DNA from 2 places in the Chryseobacterium sp. KCF3-3 genome. Region 2 is predicted to be linked to the other one. Evidence: riboswitches for the same ligand, from Rfam matches in the RefSeq annotation. Region 2 holds a riboswitch; the other holds the start of a gene.
The links. Region 2 has a riboswitch for cobalamin ahead of prpB (methylisocitrate lyase). Riboswitches for the same ligand answer to the same signal wherever they lie in the genome.
Positions count from the first base shown of each region.

Region 1: it holds a riboswitch for cobalamin, as region 2 does, so the genes downstream of both, ACKTTZ_RS15090 (T9SS type A sorting domain-containing protein) here and prpB (methylisocitrate lyase) in region 2, are expected to answer to the same signal.

Region 1 covers NZ_AP035792.1:3,329,625-3,337,403, reverse strand. Annotated here, with positions in the region: gene folP (dihydropteroate synthase) at 1-450, opposite strand, end outside; gene ACKTTZ_RS15115 (DUF1599 domain-containing protein) at 1,088-1,654, shown strand; gene ACKTTZ_RS15110 (BT_3928 family protein) at 1,656-2,765, shown strand; gene ACKTTZ_RS15105 (TerB family tellurite resistance protein) at 2,876-3,223, shown strand; gene tpiA (triose-phosphate isomerase) at 3,279-4,037, shown strand; gene ACKTTZ_RS15095 (esterase-like activity of phytase family protein) at 4,115-5,383, opposite strand; cobalamin riboswitch at 5,608-5,800, shown strand; gene ACKTTZ_RS15090 (T9SS type A sorting domain-containing protein) at 5,863-6,969, shown strand; gene clpP (ATP-dependent Clp endopeptidase proteolytic subunit ClpP) at 7,319-7,779, opposite strand, start outside.
Region 2 covers NZ_AP035792.1:3,107,008-3,114,786, forward strand. Annotated here, with positions in the region: gene ACKTTZ_RS14030 (acyl-CoA dehydrogenase family protein) at 1-953, opposite strand, end outside; gene ACKTTZ_RS14035 (CoA-acylating methylmalonate-semialdehyde dehydrogenase) at 961-2,457, opposite strand; gene ACKTTZ_RS14040 (bifunctional 2-methylcitrate dehydratase/aconitate hydratase) at 2,523-3,974, opposite strand; gene prpC (2-methylcitrate synthase) at 4,008-5,162, opposite strand; gene prpB (methylisocitrate lyase) at 5,149-6,057, opposite strand; cobalamin riboswitch at 6,505-6,698, opposite strand; gene ACKTTZ_RS14055 (hypothetical protein) at 6,947-7,513, shown strand.

The sequences.
Region 1 (7,779 bases), 220 kb from region 2:
AAAATATTGGTTCACTTCCAGTGTAATATCTTCAAACTTTATTTTATCATGCATGGTTTCATAAGAAGGATTTACATGCATCAGGATATAAGGAAGTTTCGTTGCAGCAGCGGTATCAAACATTTCCGTATCATACTGACCTCCAGAGATATCATTGATCAGATCAATTCCTTCATTGAATCCGAATCTTACTGTTTCTGCATAAAAAGTATCCAGAGAAATCAGGGCTTCCGGAAATTCTTTTTTAATGAGAGAAATCAGATTTCCAAGTCTGTTTATTTCTTCTTCAGCACTTAAAAATTCGGCATTGGGGCGTGTAGACTGAGGACCAATATCCAATATTTCTGCTCCGTCCTTCAATAGTTTTTCTGCATGTTTCAATGCTGATTTTTCATTATTGAATTCCCCACCATCCGAGAAAGAATCCGGTGTCATATTGAGGATTCCCATAATTTTTGGGGTGTCCAGTTGTACTAACCGGCCGTTGCAATTGATTGAGTAGGTGGGAGCGTTGGAGGGTTGGAGAGTTGGAGAGTTGGAGAGCATGAGTTGGATGATTATGGATTAATGATAATTGATGAATGATTTCTGTAGTGCAAAATTAGTGATTTATGAGTTTTTAATGAGAAGAAATTAGAAATTATAGGCTGGATTATTAATTATGAATGATGAATTATAAGTTATGAGTTTAACTCCTACACTTTCAAACTATACTATCCCGAATCTCGTCATCCCGAGCCCAAAGTGTTTCCACTCTCTAACCCTCCAACCCTCTTACTCCCAAACTCACAAACTCTCAAACTCGAATCCCGCAACCCAAAACTCTAAAACTCTCAAACTCTCCCACACTCAAACCCTCTCACTCACAAACTCTCAAACCCAAAAACTCGAATCCCGCAACCCGAAACTCTCAAACTCTCCCACACTCAAACCCTCTTACTCTCAAACCCAAAAACTCGAATCCCGAAACCCGAAACTCTAAAACTCTCAAACTCTCCCACACTCAAACCCTCTCACTCACAAACTCAGCTCATCAAATTCAAAAATCTAAAACCGAATTCGTATATTTGGAAGATTAAGAAAATTTATGCTAAAAACATCAGTACAGTTCGAGAAAATTATCAGTCAGTGCCGTGATCTTTTCGGTAAAAAATTACAGGATTATGGTGCAGCATGGAGGGTTTTAAGACCGAGTTCCATTACCGATCAGATTTATATCAAAGTCAACAGGATCCGTACGCTGCAGATGACTGATAAAAAAATGGTGGATGAAAGTGAGGAAGATGAATTTATCGCCATTGTGAACTATTCTATCATTGGACTTATTCAGCTAGAGAAAGGTCTTTCCAATGATTTCAACGAAAATAAGGAAGAAATTTTAGGTCTTTATGACAAGTATGCCACTGAAGCAAAGGCTTTGATGGAGAGAAAAAACCATGATTATGGTGAGGCATGGAGAGATATGAGAATCTCTTCAATTACAGATCTTATTTATCAGAAAGTATTAAGAACTAAACAGATTGAGGACAATCAGGGAAAAACCATTGTTTCGGAAGGGCTTGATGCCAATTATTTCGATATGCTGAATTATGCAGTCTTCTGCCTTATCAAATTCTCAGAAAAAGAAAATCAATTCGAACCCAAAAATATTTAATATGCTCAAAGGTTTATTACGCTTTATTATTGCTGTTATTTTTATCCTTTCAGGCTTTGTAAAAGCCGTGGATCTGGTAGGTTTTTCTTTCAAAATGGAAGAATATTTCGCACCGCCGGTTTTCAACATGCCTTTTTTAGAAAAGTTTGCTCTGCTATTTTCCATTATCGTAGTGGTACTGGAGCTTTTCTTAGGATTTATGCTGTTGCTTAAATTAAAGCTTAAGTTTACCTTGTCCATATTAATTGCACTTTGTGTTTTCTTTGGATTCCTTACATTTTACTCAGCGTATTTCAATGTGGTAACCGACTGTGGATGTTTTGGAGATGCTATCAAATTCACTCCTTGGCAGAGCTTCTTAAAAGATGTTGTACTGCTGGTAGGATTGATTATCTTATTTATCCTTTACAGAAAAGATTTCCGTAAAAAAGATGAGTACGGAATTACTCAGAAAGAGTCTTCCAATACCTTTAAATATATCCTTTTAACTGTCTTTTCTTTAGGGATGATTTATGTTATGGCTCAAGGAATTATGCATGAACCTATTATTGATTTCCGTGATTATAAAATCGGGACTGATATAAAAGCTGAAAAAGCAAAAATTGATAAAAACCCTTCTGAATATAAAACTTTCTACACGCTGAAAAATCAGAAAACAGGAGCCGTTGTAAAAGTAAATCAGGATGATTATATCAAAAAAACAGAATACTGGGCAGAAGGCTCTCCATGGAAAATTGAAGATGGAAAGAATGAATCTGTCCTTATTAAAGAAGGCTATAAATCTGAAATTGTAAAATTCAAGATTGAAGATCCTACAGGAATGGAAGTTACTCAGGAAATCATTAATGCACCAAAAGCAGTTCTTGTTTTCTCATATCATCCAAAAGAGATTCCTGCAGATCTGCTTCAAAAAGTAGAAGCGAAGGTAAAAGCACAGAAAGGTGCTCTTATCTACGGAGTTTCCACAGAACCTAATACTTTTAAAACCATCAAAAATGTACTGATGGATGGAACTGCTATCAAAACAATAGCGAGAAGCAACCCATTTGTACTGATTCTTGAAAACGGAAAAATTATAGATAAACAGCCTGCAAAGGACTACGTTAATTAATTATAAATGATGAATGATGACTTATAAATGATCTTTCTTTGACGAGAAATAATCATGTATTAATTATCAATTATCAAATTTAAACACTAAACTTAAACATACAACAACTCATGCAAAAATCAAATAAATCAATCGCCGGTTATCATTTACTTATGATCCTTTCTTCTGTAGACGGAGAATTTGCTCCTGAGGAAGGAATGCTGGTACAGCAATACATGGCGGATGAATTTCCTTTCAGAATGAATCTTGACAACGAGCTTGAAACATTGGCTCTTTTGCAGCCTGAAGAATGGAAAGATCATTTTGAATTCCATGCAAGATGTTTCCACGAAGATTCTACAGAGGACGAGCGTGTGAAATTTGTTCAGTTTGCAAAATCACTGATCAAAGCTGATAATAAAGTAACGGAAGAGGAACATACGTTCTACGTACTGTTGAAAAACCTTTGGGGATTATAAACGCTCAACACATTGCACAAACTTAAAAAAATAAATAAATCTATATTTAAATCTTATGAGAAGAAAAATAGTTGCAGGAAACTGGAAGATGAACAAAAATGTAATTGATGCACAACAATTAATGATTCAGTTACTAAGCTATAAAAACAACAATGCTACGAACTGTGAGGTTTGGATTGCTCCACCTGCATTGTATTTGATGATGGCAAAAGATGTTTTTGAAAAGGATGAAATAGGAGTATTTTCTCAGGATATGAGCGAGCATGAAAGCGGCGCCTATACTGGTGAAATTTCTGCAGATATGCTGGAATCTATTGATGCAACCGGATCACTAATCGGGCACTCTGAAAGAAGACAGTATCACGGAGAAACAGATTCTCACTGTAACAGAAAAATCAAATTAGCTCTTGACAAAGGTCTTATTCCTGTTTACTGTAACGGGGAAACTCTTGAGCAGAGAAAAGCAGGACAGCACCTTGAGGTAGTAAAAAACCAGACTGAAGTAGCGCTTTTCACACTTTCTGCTGAAGAAATTAAGAAGGTAGTGATTGCTTACGAACCGGTTTGGGCGATCGGAACAGGAGAAACAGCAACTCCGGAGCAGGCTCAGGAAATCCATGCACACATCAGAAGTATCATCGCTGCAAAATACGGACAGGAAGTTGCTGATGAGGTTTCTATCCTTTACGGAGGTTCTGTAAAACCAGACAATGCTAAAGAAATTTTCTCTCAGCCGGATATCGACGGAGGTCTGATTGGAGGAGCAGCTTTGAAATTAGAGGATTTCTCTAAGATTATTGAAGGTTTTAACTAATATAAAATATTTATATATCATCCAATAAAAAGCGGCGGAATCGAAGATTCCGCCGCTTTTCCGTTAAAAAAATCTAATTATTGAATATCGACTACATACATTGTTCCTTTGTCTACTTTACCCGTTTTAGGTAAAATTTTAGCTTTTGGATTTCCGTTTCCATCATCCACTACTCCAAAATCATCATCATTGAAAACAGCCAGTTTATTATTTCCTAAATAAACAATTCCTTCGAATTTATCATGCTCGTAACCCAGTTTTGCAACCAGATCTACGGCTAATGTTTTGGTAACAGCTTTTATTCCTGCATTGGTAATTTCATCCCATGAACACTGCTCTAAAGCTTTTCCGTTAATTTTCATTCCGTCCACCGCATTAATATCGGCTCCGTTCACATCGGAAGCATTGCTCAGATTGATTCTGTATACTTTTTTGATTCCTCCCTGAGAACCGAAATTTCCGTCTCTTTCAATCACCAGGAATTCATTATTGCTGATGGCTGTAATATCACACACCGAATCAGAAGCGCCACCATCCTGTTTGTATAAAAACTGCTTGGTTTGCCCTGTAATAATATCAAAAGTGACAATTCTCGTTAAAGTAGTATTGGTGGCCAATGCTTTACTAGGAACAAACATCATGGATTGTATTGTACCTACCAATGTTCTTCCATCCGGAGTCATGCAAAGTCCTTCCATTCCTCTGTTGGCTCTTCTTTTTGCTAAAACAGCTGGTAGTTTTCTTGGTCCTGTATTTACGCCAACAGGGCTTATTCTTTCCATTTCTACTCCGTCTACACTGTAATGTACGATATGTGGACCATATTCATCAGAAACCCAGAATGTACCATCAGCGGCAGCAACAATACTTTCGCTATCAAGACCATATTGATCAGTACCCAAAACATTTCCGGAAGCATCATAAGCTACTTCTCCGGTACTTCCCATTCCTACAGGATTTGGAAGTCCTGTAATAGGTTGTCCGGATGGATTTTTAAGTTTAATATATTTGATGACCTCTACATTTCCGTCAGCATTGATTTTAAAATGCATAATGGTTGGAGTAAAATTAGGAGCAAGAAACTTTTTCCCATTCTGGAAGTCGGTATTAGGACCTCTATCTGTAATGACATAAAATTCTCCCTTTCTTGTAGGATGAGCAGCTGCTCCGGAACCAAAGCCACCGTTAATAACATCCACACCGTTTATTGTAGCCAGTTTTGTAAATGGAAATTCCTGAGGTAGTTTGGAATAATTAATATCCTGATTAATCATTGTGGTATCGTCATCACTTTTACAGGAAGCCAATACAGCCAGTATACCCACAGAACATAGTAATTTTTTCATATGCTATTTTATGGCTGCGAAAATAGGGCTTGATTGTAAACTGATCTTAAATACAATGATAATTGTTTTTTAACAATAGAACAGACAGAATGCATTGAAGATAAATAATAAAAGAACCTGTTTGAAAATGAAAAACCAAGAATCCAGCCCAATCGTTAATCAATTTGAAAATCAACTTTTTAAAGGAAAATAATTCACAAAACGGACTTATCAATTTATATGATATATTTGCAGCGTTTTAAGGCTGAACAATGTTCATTAATAGGGAATCAAGTGAGAATAATATTCAAATCTTGGGCTGTACCCGCAACTGTAAACTGTTTAAACTTACTGCACGAAAAACCACTGGACCTGAAAATCCGGGAAGGAAGCTGTAAGATGTGAGCCAGGAGACCTGCCGTAAAGCACCAGATTCAGAGAAAGAATTATTTCTCCTCTGAAGATAAGTTTCGGGAATAAAACTTTAAATTAATTATATCATGAGGAAAATCTATCTTTTTTTCTTACTGCTTTGCATGCAGGTATTGTCGGCCCAATTTACAGAAAACGACATTAAATTTTGGGTAGGAACAGGTTCTAAAAAAGCATATTTCATTGCAGATTTTAATGATGACAGCTCTCCCAATTCTTATGCATGGGGATATCGTTTTGACGGCGATGGCCTGTTGATGGAAGATCTTATCAATGCAATTGTGGCAGCAGAATCCCAAATGCAGGTTGACATTCCTACGGGATATCTTTCTATTCTGAATTATAATCATCACACATCTACTGTTGATGACAGCTGGATAACATGGTCCGGATCCAGTTCATCAAACATGACATGGAACAATGGTGTAGGTTATACGCCTTTGGAGGACGGAAAATGGTATGGAGTGACTTACGGCCTTGATCATTACGATATTCCTCCTTCTTCTCCCGTTCCAGCCTACAGTTCTGCCTGGTTTACTCCGTCTCAGGTTACGAACTGGGTGGGAACAGGAACTAATAAAAGCCTTGTCGTTATTGATTTCGGAACTGATAATGCCAACGGAAATGCGAATTCTTTTGTTTTTGGAATTACATACAACGGAAGTATCAATGCTGAGCAGGCTTTACAACTGATCCAATCTCAGGCTTCTTATTTTAATTTTGCATTAGCGAATAATCAGATTGCTACTCTATCATTGAATTCCTTTGCAGGGAATGCTTCCGGATCAGACAGCTGGAAGCTATATAAAGGAAAAGATCTATCAAGCTGGCAAACAAAAGCCAGCCTTTCTCAGATTCAGCTGAGCAATAATGATTGGTTTGGGTTGAGCTTTGGGCTAAGAAGACCATTTACACCCTCTGAAGCACAGCTGACTTTAGGAATTTCTTCTGTGACAAAGAAAAAACTCAATATTTATCCAAACCCGGCAAGTGATTTTATTCAGATTGAAACGGCTGAGAAACTGAAAGAAGTGAATATCTATTCTGTAGCAGGACAGAAAGTAATGACTTCCCAAGTTACTAAGATTGATATTCATTCTTTAAACTCTGGAGTTTATTTTGTGGAAATTAAGACCTCTGAAAATACAACGATCCATAAGATTGTTAAGAAATAGAGAAAGCGACTTGAGTCGCTTTTTTTGTGAAGATGTGAGTAAAATATACTGTTGAAAACCACCCCGTCAAAAATTCTTTGAATTTTCGCCACCCCTCCAGCGGAGGGGAATTTTTACCCCTTCAGTTGGAATTTTGATCTGGTTTGTAATTTTTCTCTCACATCTGTTGTTGAATCCTTATGCTGTATTCTTACGGAATGACAAACTGTATGGATAAACCATTATTCCAATTGTGTCTTTCCACAGGAGTCTAAGCATTTGGTAAATAACTTAAATGAGTGATTAAAATACAAATCCAACAAAAAAACCGCACCAATCTGGTGCGGTTTTCTTATGATTTTAAAATCAATTATTTTTTCTCTGTAGATCTTTGTAAAACCTCATCTACCATTCCGTAGCCTTTCGCTTCTTCAGAAGTCATCCAGTAATCTCTGTCAGAAGATTTTTCTACCCACTCGTATGTTTGTCCTGAGTGATGACCGATGATTTCATAAAGTTCCTGCTTCAGTTTCAACATCTCTCTCAAGTTGATTTCCATATCAGAAGCAACTCCCTGAGCACCTCCTGAAGGCTGGTGAATCATTACTCTTGAGTGCTTAAGCGCAGAACGTTTTCCTTTTTCTCCTGCAACCAATAATACAGCTCCCATTGAAGCAGCCATACCTGTACAGATTGTTGCTACATCCGGCTTAATGATCTGCATCGTATCATAAATACCTAAACCTGCATATACACTTCCACCAGGAGAATTGATATAGATCTGAATATCTTTTGAAGGATCAGCACTTTCTAAGAATAAAAGCTGAGCCG
Region 2 (7,779 bases):
GCCATAGCACAGTAAGTAGTAGCATTCGTGTCTTTAGAATCTAATTTGAAAGCTGCCAAAAGGACCATCTGACGGGCTGCCACCAATTCTGTTGCCATATCAGCAATTTTAAACTGCAGTGATTGAAACTGAGCCAGTGATTTTCCAAACTGAAGCCTTTCATGCATATATTTTCGGGCTTGGTTAATAGCTCCCTGTGCAGCTCCTACAGAACATGTTCCGATGTTGATGCGGCCGCCATCCAGGCCTTTCAATGCTATTTTAAATCCTTGCCCCAATTCACCTAAAAGGTATTTCTCATCTACTTCCACATGATCAAAGAAGACGAAGCGTGTCGGCTGGGTATTCCAACCTAATTTTTTTTCTTTTTCGCCAAAGCTGATCCCTTCAGAATTAGCGGGTACTACAAATGCACTGATTCCTTTAGGACCAGAGTCTCCCGTACGGGCCATTACAATAAGTATATCACTTTCGCCTGCTCCGGAGATGAATGCTTTCGTTCCGTTAATGATGAATTTGCTGCCCTTTTTTACTGCCGTAGTTTTTAGGGCTGCAGCATCTGAACCGGAACCCGGCTCTGTAAGACAATAAGAACCTAATAATGTGCCTGATGACAAATCCGGACATAGTTGTTTTCTGATCTCTTCACTCCCAAATTCATCAATCATCCATGAAACCATATTGTGTATGGTAATATAGGCGGTAGTGGAAGGACAGGCTGCTGCCAGTTCTTCAAATATAATGGCAGCGTCCAGCCGTGATAATCCCAGACCTCCGGCATCTTCGCTGGTATAAACACCGCAAAACCCCAGTTCTCCGGCCTTCATAATAGCTTCTCTCGGAAATACCTTCTGAGCATCCCATTCCGAAGCATAAGGTGCCAGCTCTTTATCGGCAAACCTTCTTGCGGCATCCTGAAACGCCAGCTGATCTTGATTTAGGTTGAATTCCATAGAAAACTTATTTTAAACTGATGGTCATATTCAGGTCGCCTGCAGGAATATCTTCTTCAAACCAACGGGCTGTAATCGTTTTGGTTTCTGTATAAAAACGAACTCCTTGTTTTCCGTAAGAATGCAGGTCGCCAAAGAATGATTTTCTCCATCCTGTAAAAGAGAAAAACGGTAATGGAACAGGAATCGGAAGATTTACCCCAATTTGTCCCACTTCAATTTCGTGCTGGAATTTTCTGGCTGCTGCCCCTGAATTGGTAAAGATGGAAGTTCCGTTTCCATAAGGATTAGCATTGATGATTTTAATAGCTTCATCAAGTGTTTCCGCTTTTAATAATAATAAAGCAGGCCCGAAAATTTCTTCTTTGTAAATATCCATATCCGTAGATACGTTATTGAATAAAGTAGCACCTACAAAGTGTCCGTTTTCATAGCCTTCTACTGTACAGTTGCTGCCATCCAGCAATACCTCAGCTCCCTGATCATAAGCACTTTTAATCAATCTTACAACCTTGTCTTTTGATTGTTTGTTGATTAAAGGACCAAAAGCTGCTGAATCATCAGACCATACTCCGGGTTTAATCGTGCTTAAAGCTTTTTTGATATCATCCACCCAATTTTGAGCTTCACCCACCAAAACAGCTACACTGATTGCCATACAACGCTGTCCGGCCGCTCCGCAGGAAGCTCCTACAAGATTGTTGATGACCTGTTCTTTATTGGCATCCGGCATGACTACCATATGATTTTTTGCTCCTCCAAAAGCCTGAACTCTTTTCAGATTATCAGTTCCTGTGCGGTAAACATGTTCCGCAACGGGAACTGAGCCTACAAATGAAATGGCTTTGATTTCCGGATGGTTCAGAATGTGATTAACCTGATCTTTGGATCCGTGAACAATATTCAGAACTCCTTTAGGAAAACCTGCTTCTAAAAATAGCTCAGCCATTTTCATAGAGGTCATCGGGGTTTGTTCTGAAGGTTTTAAAATAAAGGTGTTTCCACAGGCAATGGCCATAGGGAACATCCATAAAGGAATCATTGCGGGAAAGTTGAAAGGGGTAATTCCTGCACAGACTCCAAGAGGCTGAATATAGCTATAGGTATCAACACCTCTCGCTACATTTTCTACCGTTTCTCCCATCATGAGCGTTGGAATGTTGCAGGCATGCTCTACCACTTCAATGCCGCGCCATACATCTCCCATGGCATCAGGGAATGTTTTTCCATTTTCTTTGGAAAGGATTTCGGCAATTTCTTTTTGATTTTCTTTTAAAAGCTGCTGGTATTTTAGAAAGAATCTGGCTCTTTCCGGAGTAGCTACTTCTTTCCATGTTTTGAAGGCTTCTTTAGCTGCTTCTATCGCCTGATCTATTTCAGATAATTCCGTTAAAGGGACTTCTGCAAGAATTTCCTGGGTAGCAGGATTTTCTACAGGAAGATGCTGTACCGCTTTACTTTCTATAAAATCTCCGTTGATTAATATTGTTACTTTTTGTGACATGATTTTTAGATTGAGGTGAAAAGCTGAGAGTGAATTTTTATTTTCACTCTCAACTTCTTATTAGATTATATTACCAGCAGATCAACAAACTCGTTGACATCCAGATCAACAAGCGTATCGTATTCTAAAGAGTTTTCCAATACAATTCTCTGTTGTTTTTCCGGGAATATTCTGGCAAGATTTACTTTGTATTTCTTGATCAGTTCAGGAATTCCTTCTTCTCTTCTGCGTTTGTGACCGATTGGATATTCTACAACGATTTCTTCCAGCACGGTTCCGTCCTTTAATTCTACCGTTAAAGCATTGGCAATCGAACGTTTTTCAGGATCATGATAATCTGTGGTGAACTGTACATCTTCCACACATTCAATTTTATCACGAAGGATGTCGATTCTTGGATCTGATGCTATGTTATCTTCATAGTCTGCAGCAGTAAGCCTTCCGAAGATCAGTGGAACTGCTACCATGTACTGAATAGCGTGATCACGGTCAGCAGGATTGTTCAATGGACCTTTTTTATCAATGATACGAATGCAGGCTTCGTGGGTACGGATGGTTATTTTCTTGATGTCTTCAGCAGATTTTCCTGATTGTTTTAATTGATGATGTAAAGTCATAGCTGCTTCTACAGCTGTCTGAGAGTGGAATTCTGCAGGGAATGAAATTTTAAACAAAACATTTTCCATCACATAAGAACCATAATCTCTCTGGAATTTGAATTCATTTCCTTTGAAAGATACATCATAGAATCCCCATGTTTTTGCAGTTAATACAGATGGATAACCCATTTCGCCTGTCTGGGCAATTAATGCCAGACGTACAGCTCTTGAAGTGGCATCTCCTGCAGCCCATGATTTGCGGCTTCCTGTATTGGGAGCGTGACGGTATGTTCTTAAAGACTGTCCATCAACAAATGCTAGAGAAACGGCATTGATTAATTCATCACGCGTCAAACCGATTAGTTTTCCTACAACGGCTGTAGAGGCTAGTTTCACCAATAAAACATGGTCTAAACCTACTTTGTTGAATGAATTTTCTAACGCAATTACGCCTTGTATTTCGTGAGCCATAATCATTGCTTCCAGAACCTGTTTCATTTTCAGCGGAGCTTTTCCTTCTGCGATATTCGTTCTTGAAAGCCAGTCAGCGGTTGCTAAAATTCCTCCCAGGTTATCTGAAGGGTGTCCCCATTCAGCAGCTAGCCAGGTATCATTGAAATCAAGCCATCGGATAATTGCTCCAATGTTGAAAGCAGCCTGTACCGGATCCAGCTGAAACTGTGTACCAGGAACTTTAGCTCCATTCGGAACAACAGTACCTTTTACGATAGGTCCTAAAAGTTTGGTACATGCAGGATAAGTCAGTGCTTCCAATCCGCATCCGATCGTGTCTAATAAACAGTAGTGTGCTGTTTTCCAGGCTAAATCGTTTTTGATTTCATAGCGTAATACATAATCTGCAATATCTGTTAATACCTGATCCGGCTGTGGTCTTTCGTTTGAAATGTGTGATGACATCTTTATTTTTTAGTTTAATTATGAATTGATTTTTTATTTTCTGTTTTCGATGTTGACAAAGTCTTTATTTTCAGGGCCTGTATAATTGGCACTTGGGCGGATAATTTTTCCATCCTGTCTTTGTTCGATAATGTGTGCACTCCATCCTGTGACTCTGGAGATAACGAATAACGGAGTGAACATCAATGTGGGAACTCCCATCAGGTGATAAGATACCGCAGAGAACCAGTCCAGATTCGGGAACATTTTCTTTTCTCCCCACATCACAGTTTCCAGTCTTTCAGCAATATTATACAGCAGCATGTCTCCGGCTTCTTCGGAAAGTTCTTTGGCTACTTTTTTTATCACTACGTTTCTTGGGTCCGATATGGTATAAACAGGATGTCCGAATCCGATGATTACTTCTTTGTCAGCAATACGTTTTCTGATGTCTTCTTCTGCTTCATCAGGAGAATTGTAGCGGCTTTGGATTTCGAAAGCTACTTCATTGGCTCCTCCATGTTTTGGACCTCTCAAAGCACCAATAGCTCCTGTGATACAAGAATAAAAGTCCGATGAGGTTCCGGCAATAACTCGGGCAGTGAACGTAGATGCATTAAACTCATGTTCAGCATACAGATTAAGAGATATTTCCATTGCTTTCACCCACGAATCCGGTGCTTTTTTACCATGCAGCAAATGAAGGAAATGTCCGCCAATAGTATCATCGTCCGTTTCTACATTGATCTCTTTGCCATTGTGTGTATAGTGATACCAATATAAAAGTCCTGAACTGAAGGAAGCCAGTAGTTTGTCGGCAATATCTCTTGCTCCCGCAACATTGTGGTCATCTTTTTCAGGCTGAATACTTCCGATTGCTGAAACCATTGAACGCATAACGTCCATTGGATGTGCGGCTGCCGGAATACTTTTTAAGATATTTCTTACAGAGTGGGGAAGTCCTCTCAGTGATTTTAATTTTGCTTTATAGTTTTTGAGTTGAGCTTCAGTAGGCAGCTGGCCATAAATCAGAAGATAGGCTACTTCCTCAAATTGTGCTCTTTCTGCAAGATCCAAAATATCATAACCTCTGTAATGAAGGTCATTTCCACTTTTTCCTACACTGCAAAGAGCAGTATTGCCTGCTGTTACCCCTGAAAGAGCTACACTTTTTTTAGGTTTAAATGTTGGTTCGCTATTCGTTGACATGAGTATTTTGTTTAAAAAGGTTATCTAATTTTTGTTCATAATCATAGTAGCCGATGCTTTGATAGAGTTCTTCTCTGGTCTGCATCGTATCCAGTACGTTAGCTTGTGTTCCATCCTGACGGATATGCTGGTAGACATTCTGTGCTGCTTTATTGGCTGCCCTGAATGCGGAAAGAGGGTAGAGGATAAGCCCTACACCTGCGTTTTTCAGTTCTTCAACGGTGTACATTTTGATCATCCCAAACTCAGTAATGTTGGCTAATACGGGGATTCCGGCAGCATCAACAAATTTTTGATAAAAACTTAAATCGGGTACTGCTTCGGCAAAAATGAAATCTGCACCAGCTTCCTTGTAGGCGATGGCTCTTTCTAATGTTTTTTCAAGACCTTCATTTGCAAAAGCGTCTGTTCTGGCTCCAATCACAAAATTTTCATCGGTACGGGCATCTGCAGCCGCTTTAAGTCGGTCTACCATTTCCTCTTTGCTTACGATTTCTTTTCCAGGACGGTGTCCGCAACGTTTTGCACCCACCTGATCCTCAATGTGAATGGCTGCTGCACCAGCTTTGATTAATGATTTAATAGTTCGGGCAACATTAAAGGCAGAAGGTCCAAATCCTGTATCAATATCCACCAAAAGGGGTAAATCACAAATATTAGTAATACGCTGAACATCTATGAGTACATCATCCAGAGTGGTAATCCCTAAATCAGGAATTCCTAAAGATCCTGCAGCAACACCTCCTCCTGAAAGATAGATTGCATTAAAACCAGCCTGCTGTGCCAATAATGCATGATTGGCATTGATGGCTCCCACAATCTGAAGGGGATTTTCTTTTTCCATTGCCTCCCGGAATTTCAGGCCGGGGGATTTCCAGTTTTCATTTTTGATCATTTTAATATGTATTGTTGAGTTGAAATTTGTTTATCAGTGAAGAAGCCGGGAATCTGTAAAGACATAGCTTTTGAGTAAAAAAAGAAAAGATGGGTGACAATTTGAGAAATCTTACTATCCTGCAGCTGATGAGAATTTTGATAAAATCTTCCTGAGCAGGTCTGTAAAATAAACCTGTTACGACTCCACGAATAATTAAGATTGCTTTGGTACACCATTACTTTTTACATTGATTAAATCCTATAAAAAGTCCTCAGTAAACTTCGCGGTGCTTTATGAAGAAAGAAAAATTACGGAAAGGGGATACGAATGAGCCACAGAATCATGAGAAGTACCCAATGTACACTCATATCCATCTCAAAAAAATAACATAGGTTGATAAAACTGTTTTTATCACACTATATCCATATCGTATCATACCTGACTGTAAGCTTCAAATCGCGAAAGCATCGTCAATACGAAATAGGCAGGTCTCCTGACTTGTAACGGTTTTTATCATCCTTCCCATATGAAAAATATACAGTGGATATCAATTGATAAAAACTTTTTGTTTGTTACTTACAGTTGCGCGACAGTTCGTGATTTACACACGATTCCCTTTTAATACACAGCTAAGTGTAACCAGTTTCGGTTGATAAAGAAGGTTTTAAGAACTCCTTGGTGGTAAATATAAGTATTTTATAATAACGAAAAAGATATTTTATGTAATCAATAGTTTTTTTACTGTAATCTATTGGAAATGCTTAAGTTGTGATGGGTGTTTTAGGGTGAAAACGGATTATTTGTGTTGTTAAATTAATATAAAAGATAACCGAAAAATTAAAGATAGTTAATAAATTTACTGTTCTTCTTTCATTTTATAAATTTTATTAATCGTATATTATTGATTATGGTAGACATTGCAGAATTTAAACAAAATCTGGGTTTGAGTGAAGTTCCTGTAGAGCTTGAAAAACTGATTTACTTCCAGAATACCATTTCCTCGTTTGAAAATTATTCGCAAGGCTTTGGTGTGTTAATCGATAGTAAATCCGGACTGAAAAGCTGGAGTGATGATGAAAGTTTTTTGAATAGTATGCTGCCTTTTGCTCAGGCCAATGGTTCAGGTTCATTCTATGCAATCTGGAATAATGCAACGGATCAGCCTTTAAATAAAATGCCTGTTGTGGTTTTTGGAGATGAAGGTGGAGTTCATATTGTCGCTGAAAATAGTGTACAGTTTTTACATTTGCTCACTTTTGACACTGAGATTTCAGTAGACTTTGATGAAGCTTATTTTTATAGAGATGAAGAGGATTATGAAGAGAGTCCGGATTTAAATGAATATTTGAGGTGGATGAAAGGAGATTACGGTTTAAGCCAGATTGAAGAACCTGATGTGTTGATTCAAAATGCTCAGGCTCGATATAAAGAAAGTTTTGATCAATGGTTTGGGCAATATTTTACAGATCATTAATCTTATATTAATAACTTCTCTGTAGAAGATTTTCATTTTTGATAAGTGAAGTTTTTTTTGAGTACGAAATGATTCGAACCTTTGACCGTCCCGATTTCAATCGGGATGCTCTATCCAGTCTGTTTTATCAATGATTTTTAAGTAATGAATAAAAACAAAAAAGACTTACTAAAAATAGTAAGTCTTTATGTGAGCGCGAAAGGATTCGAACCTTTGCCGTCCCGATTGAAATCGGGATGCTCTATCCAGTCTGTTTTATCAATGAT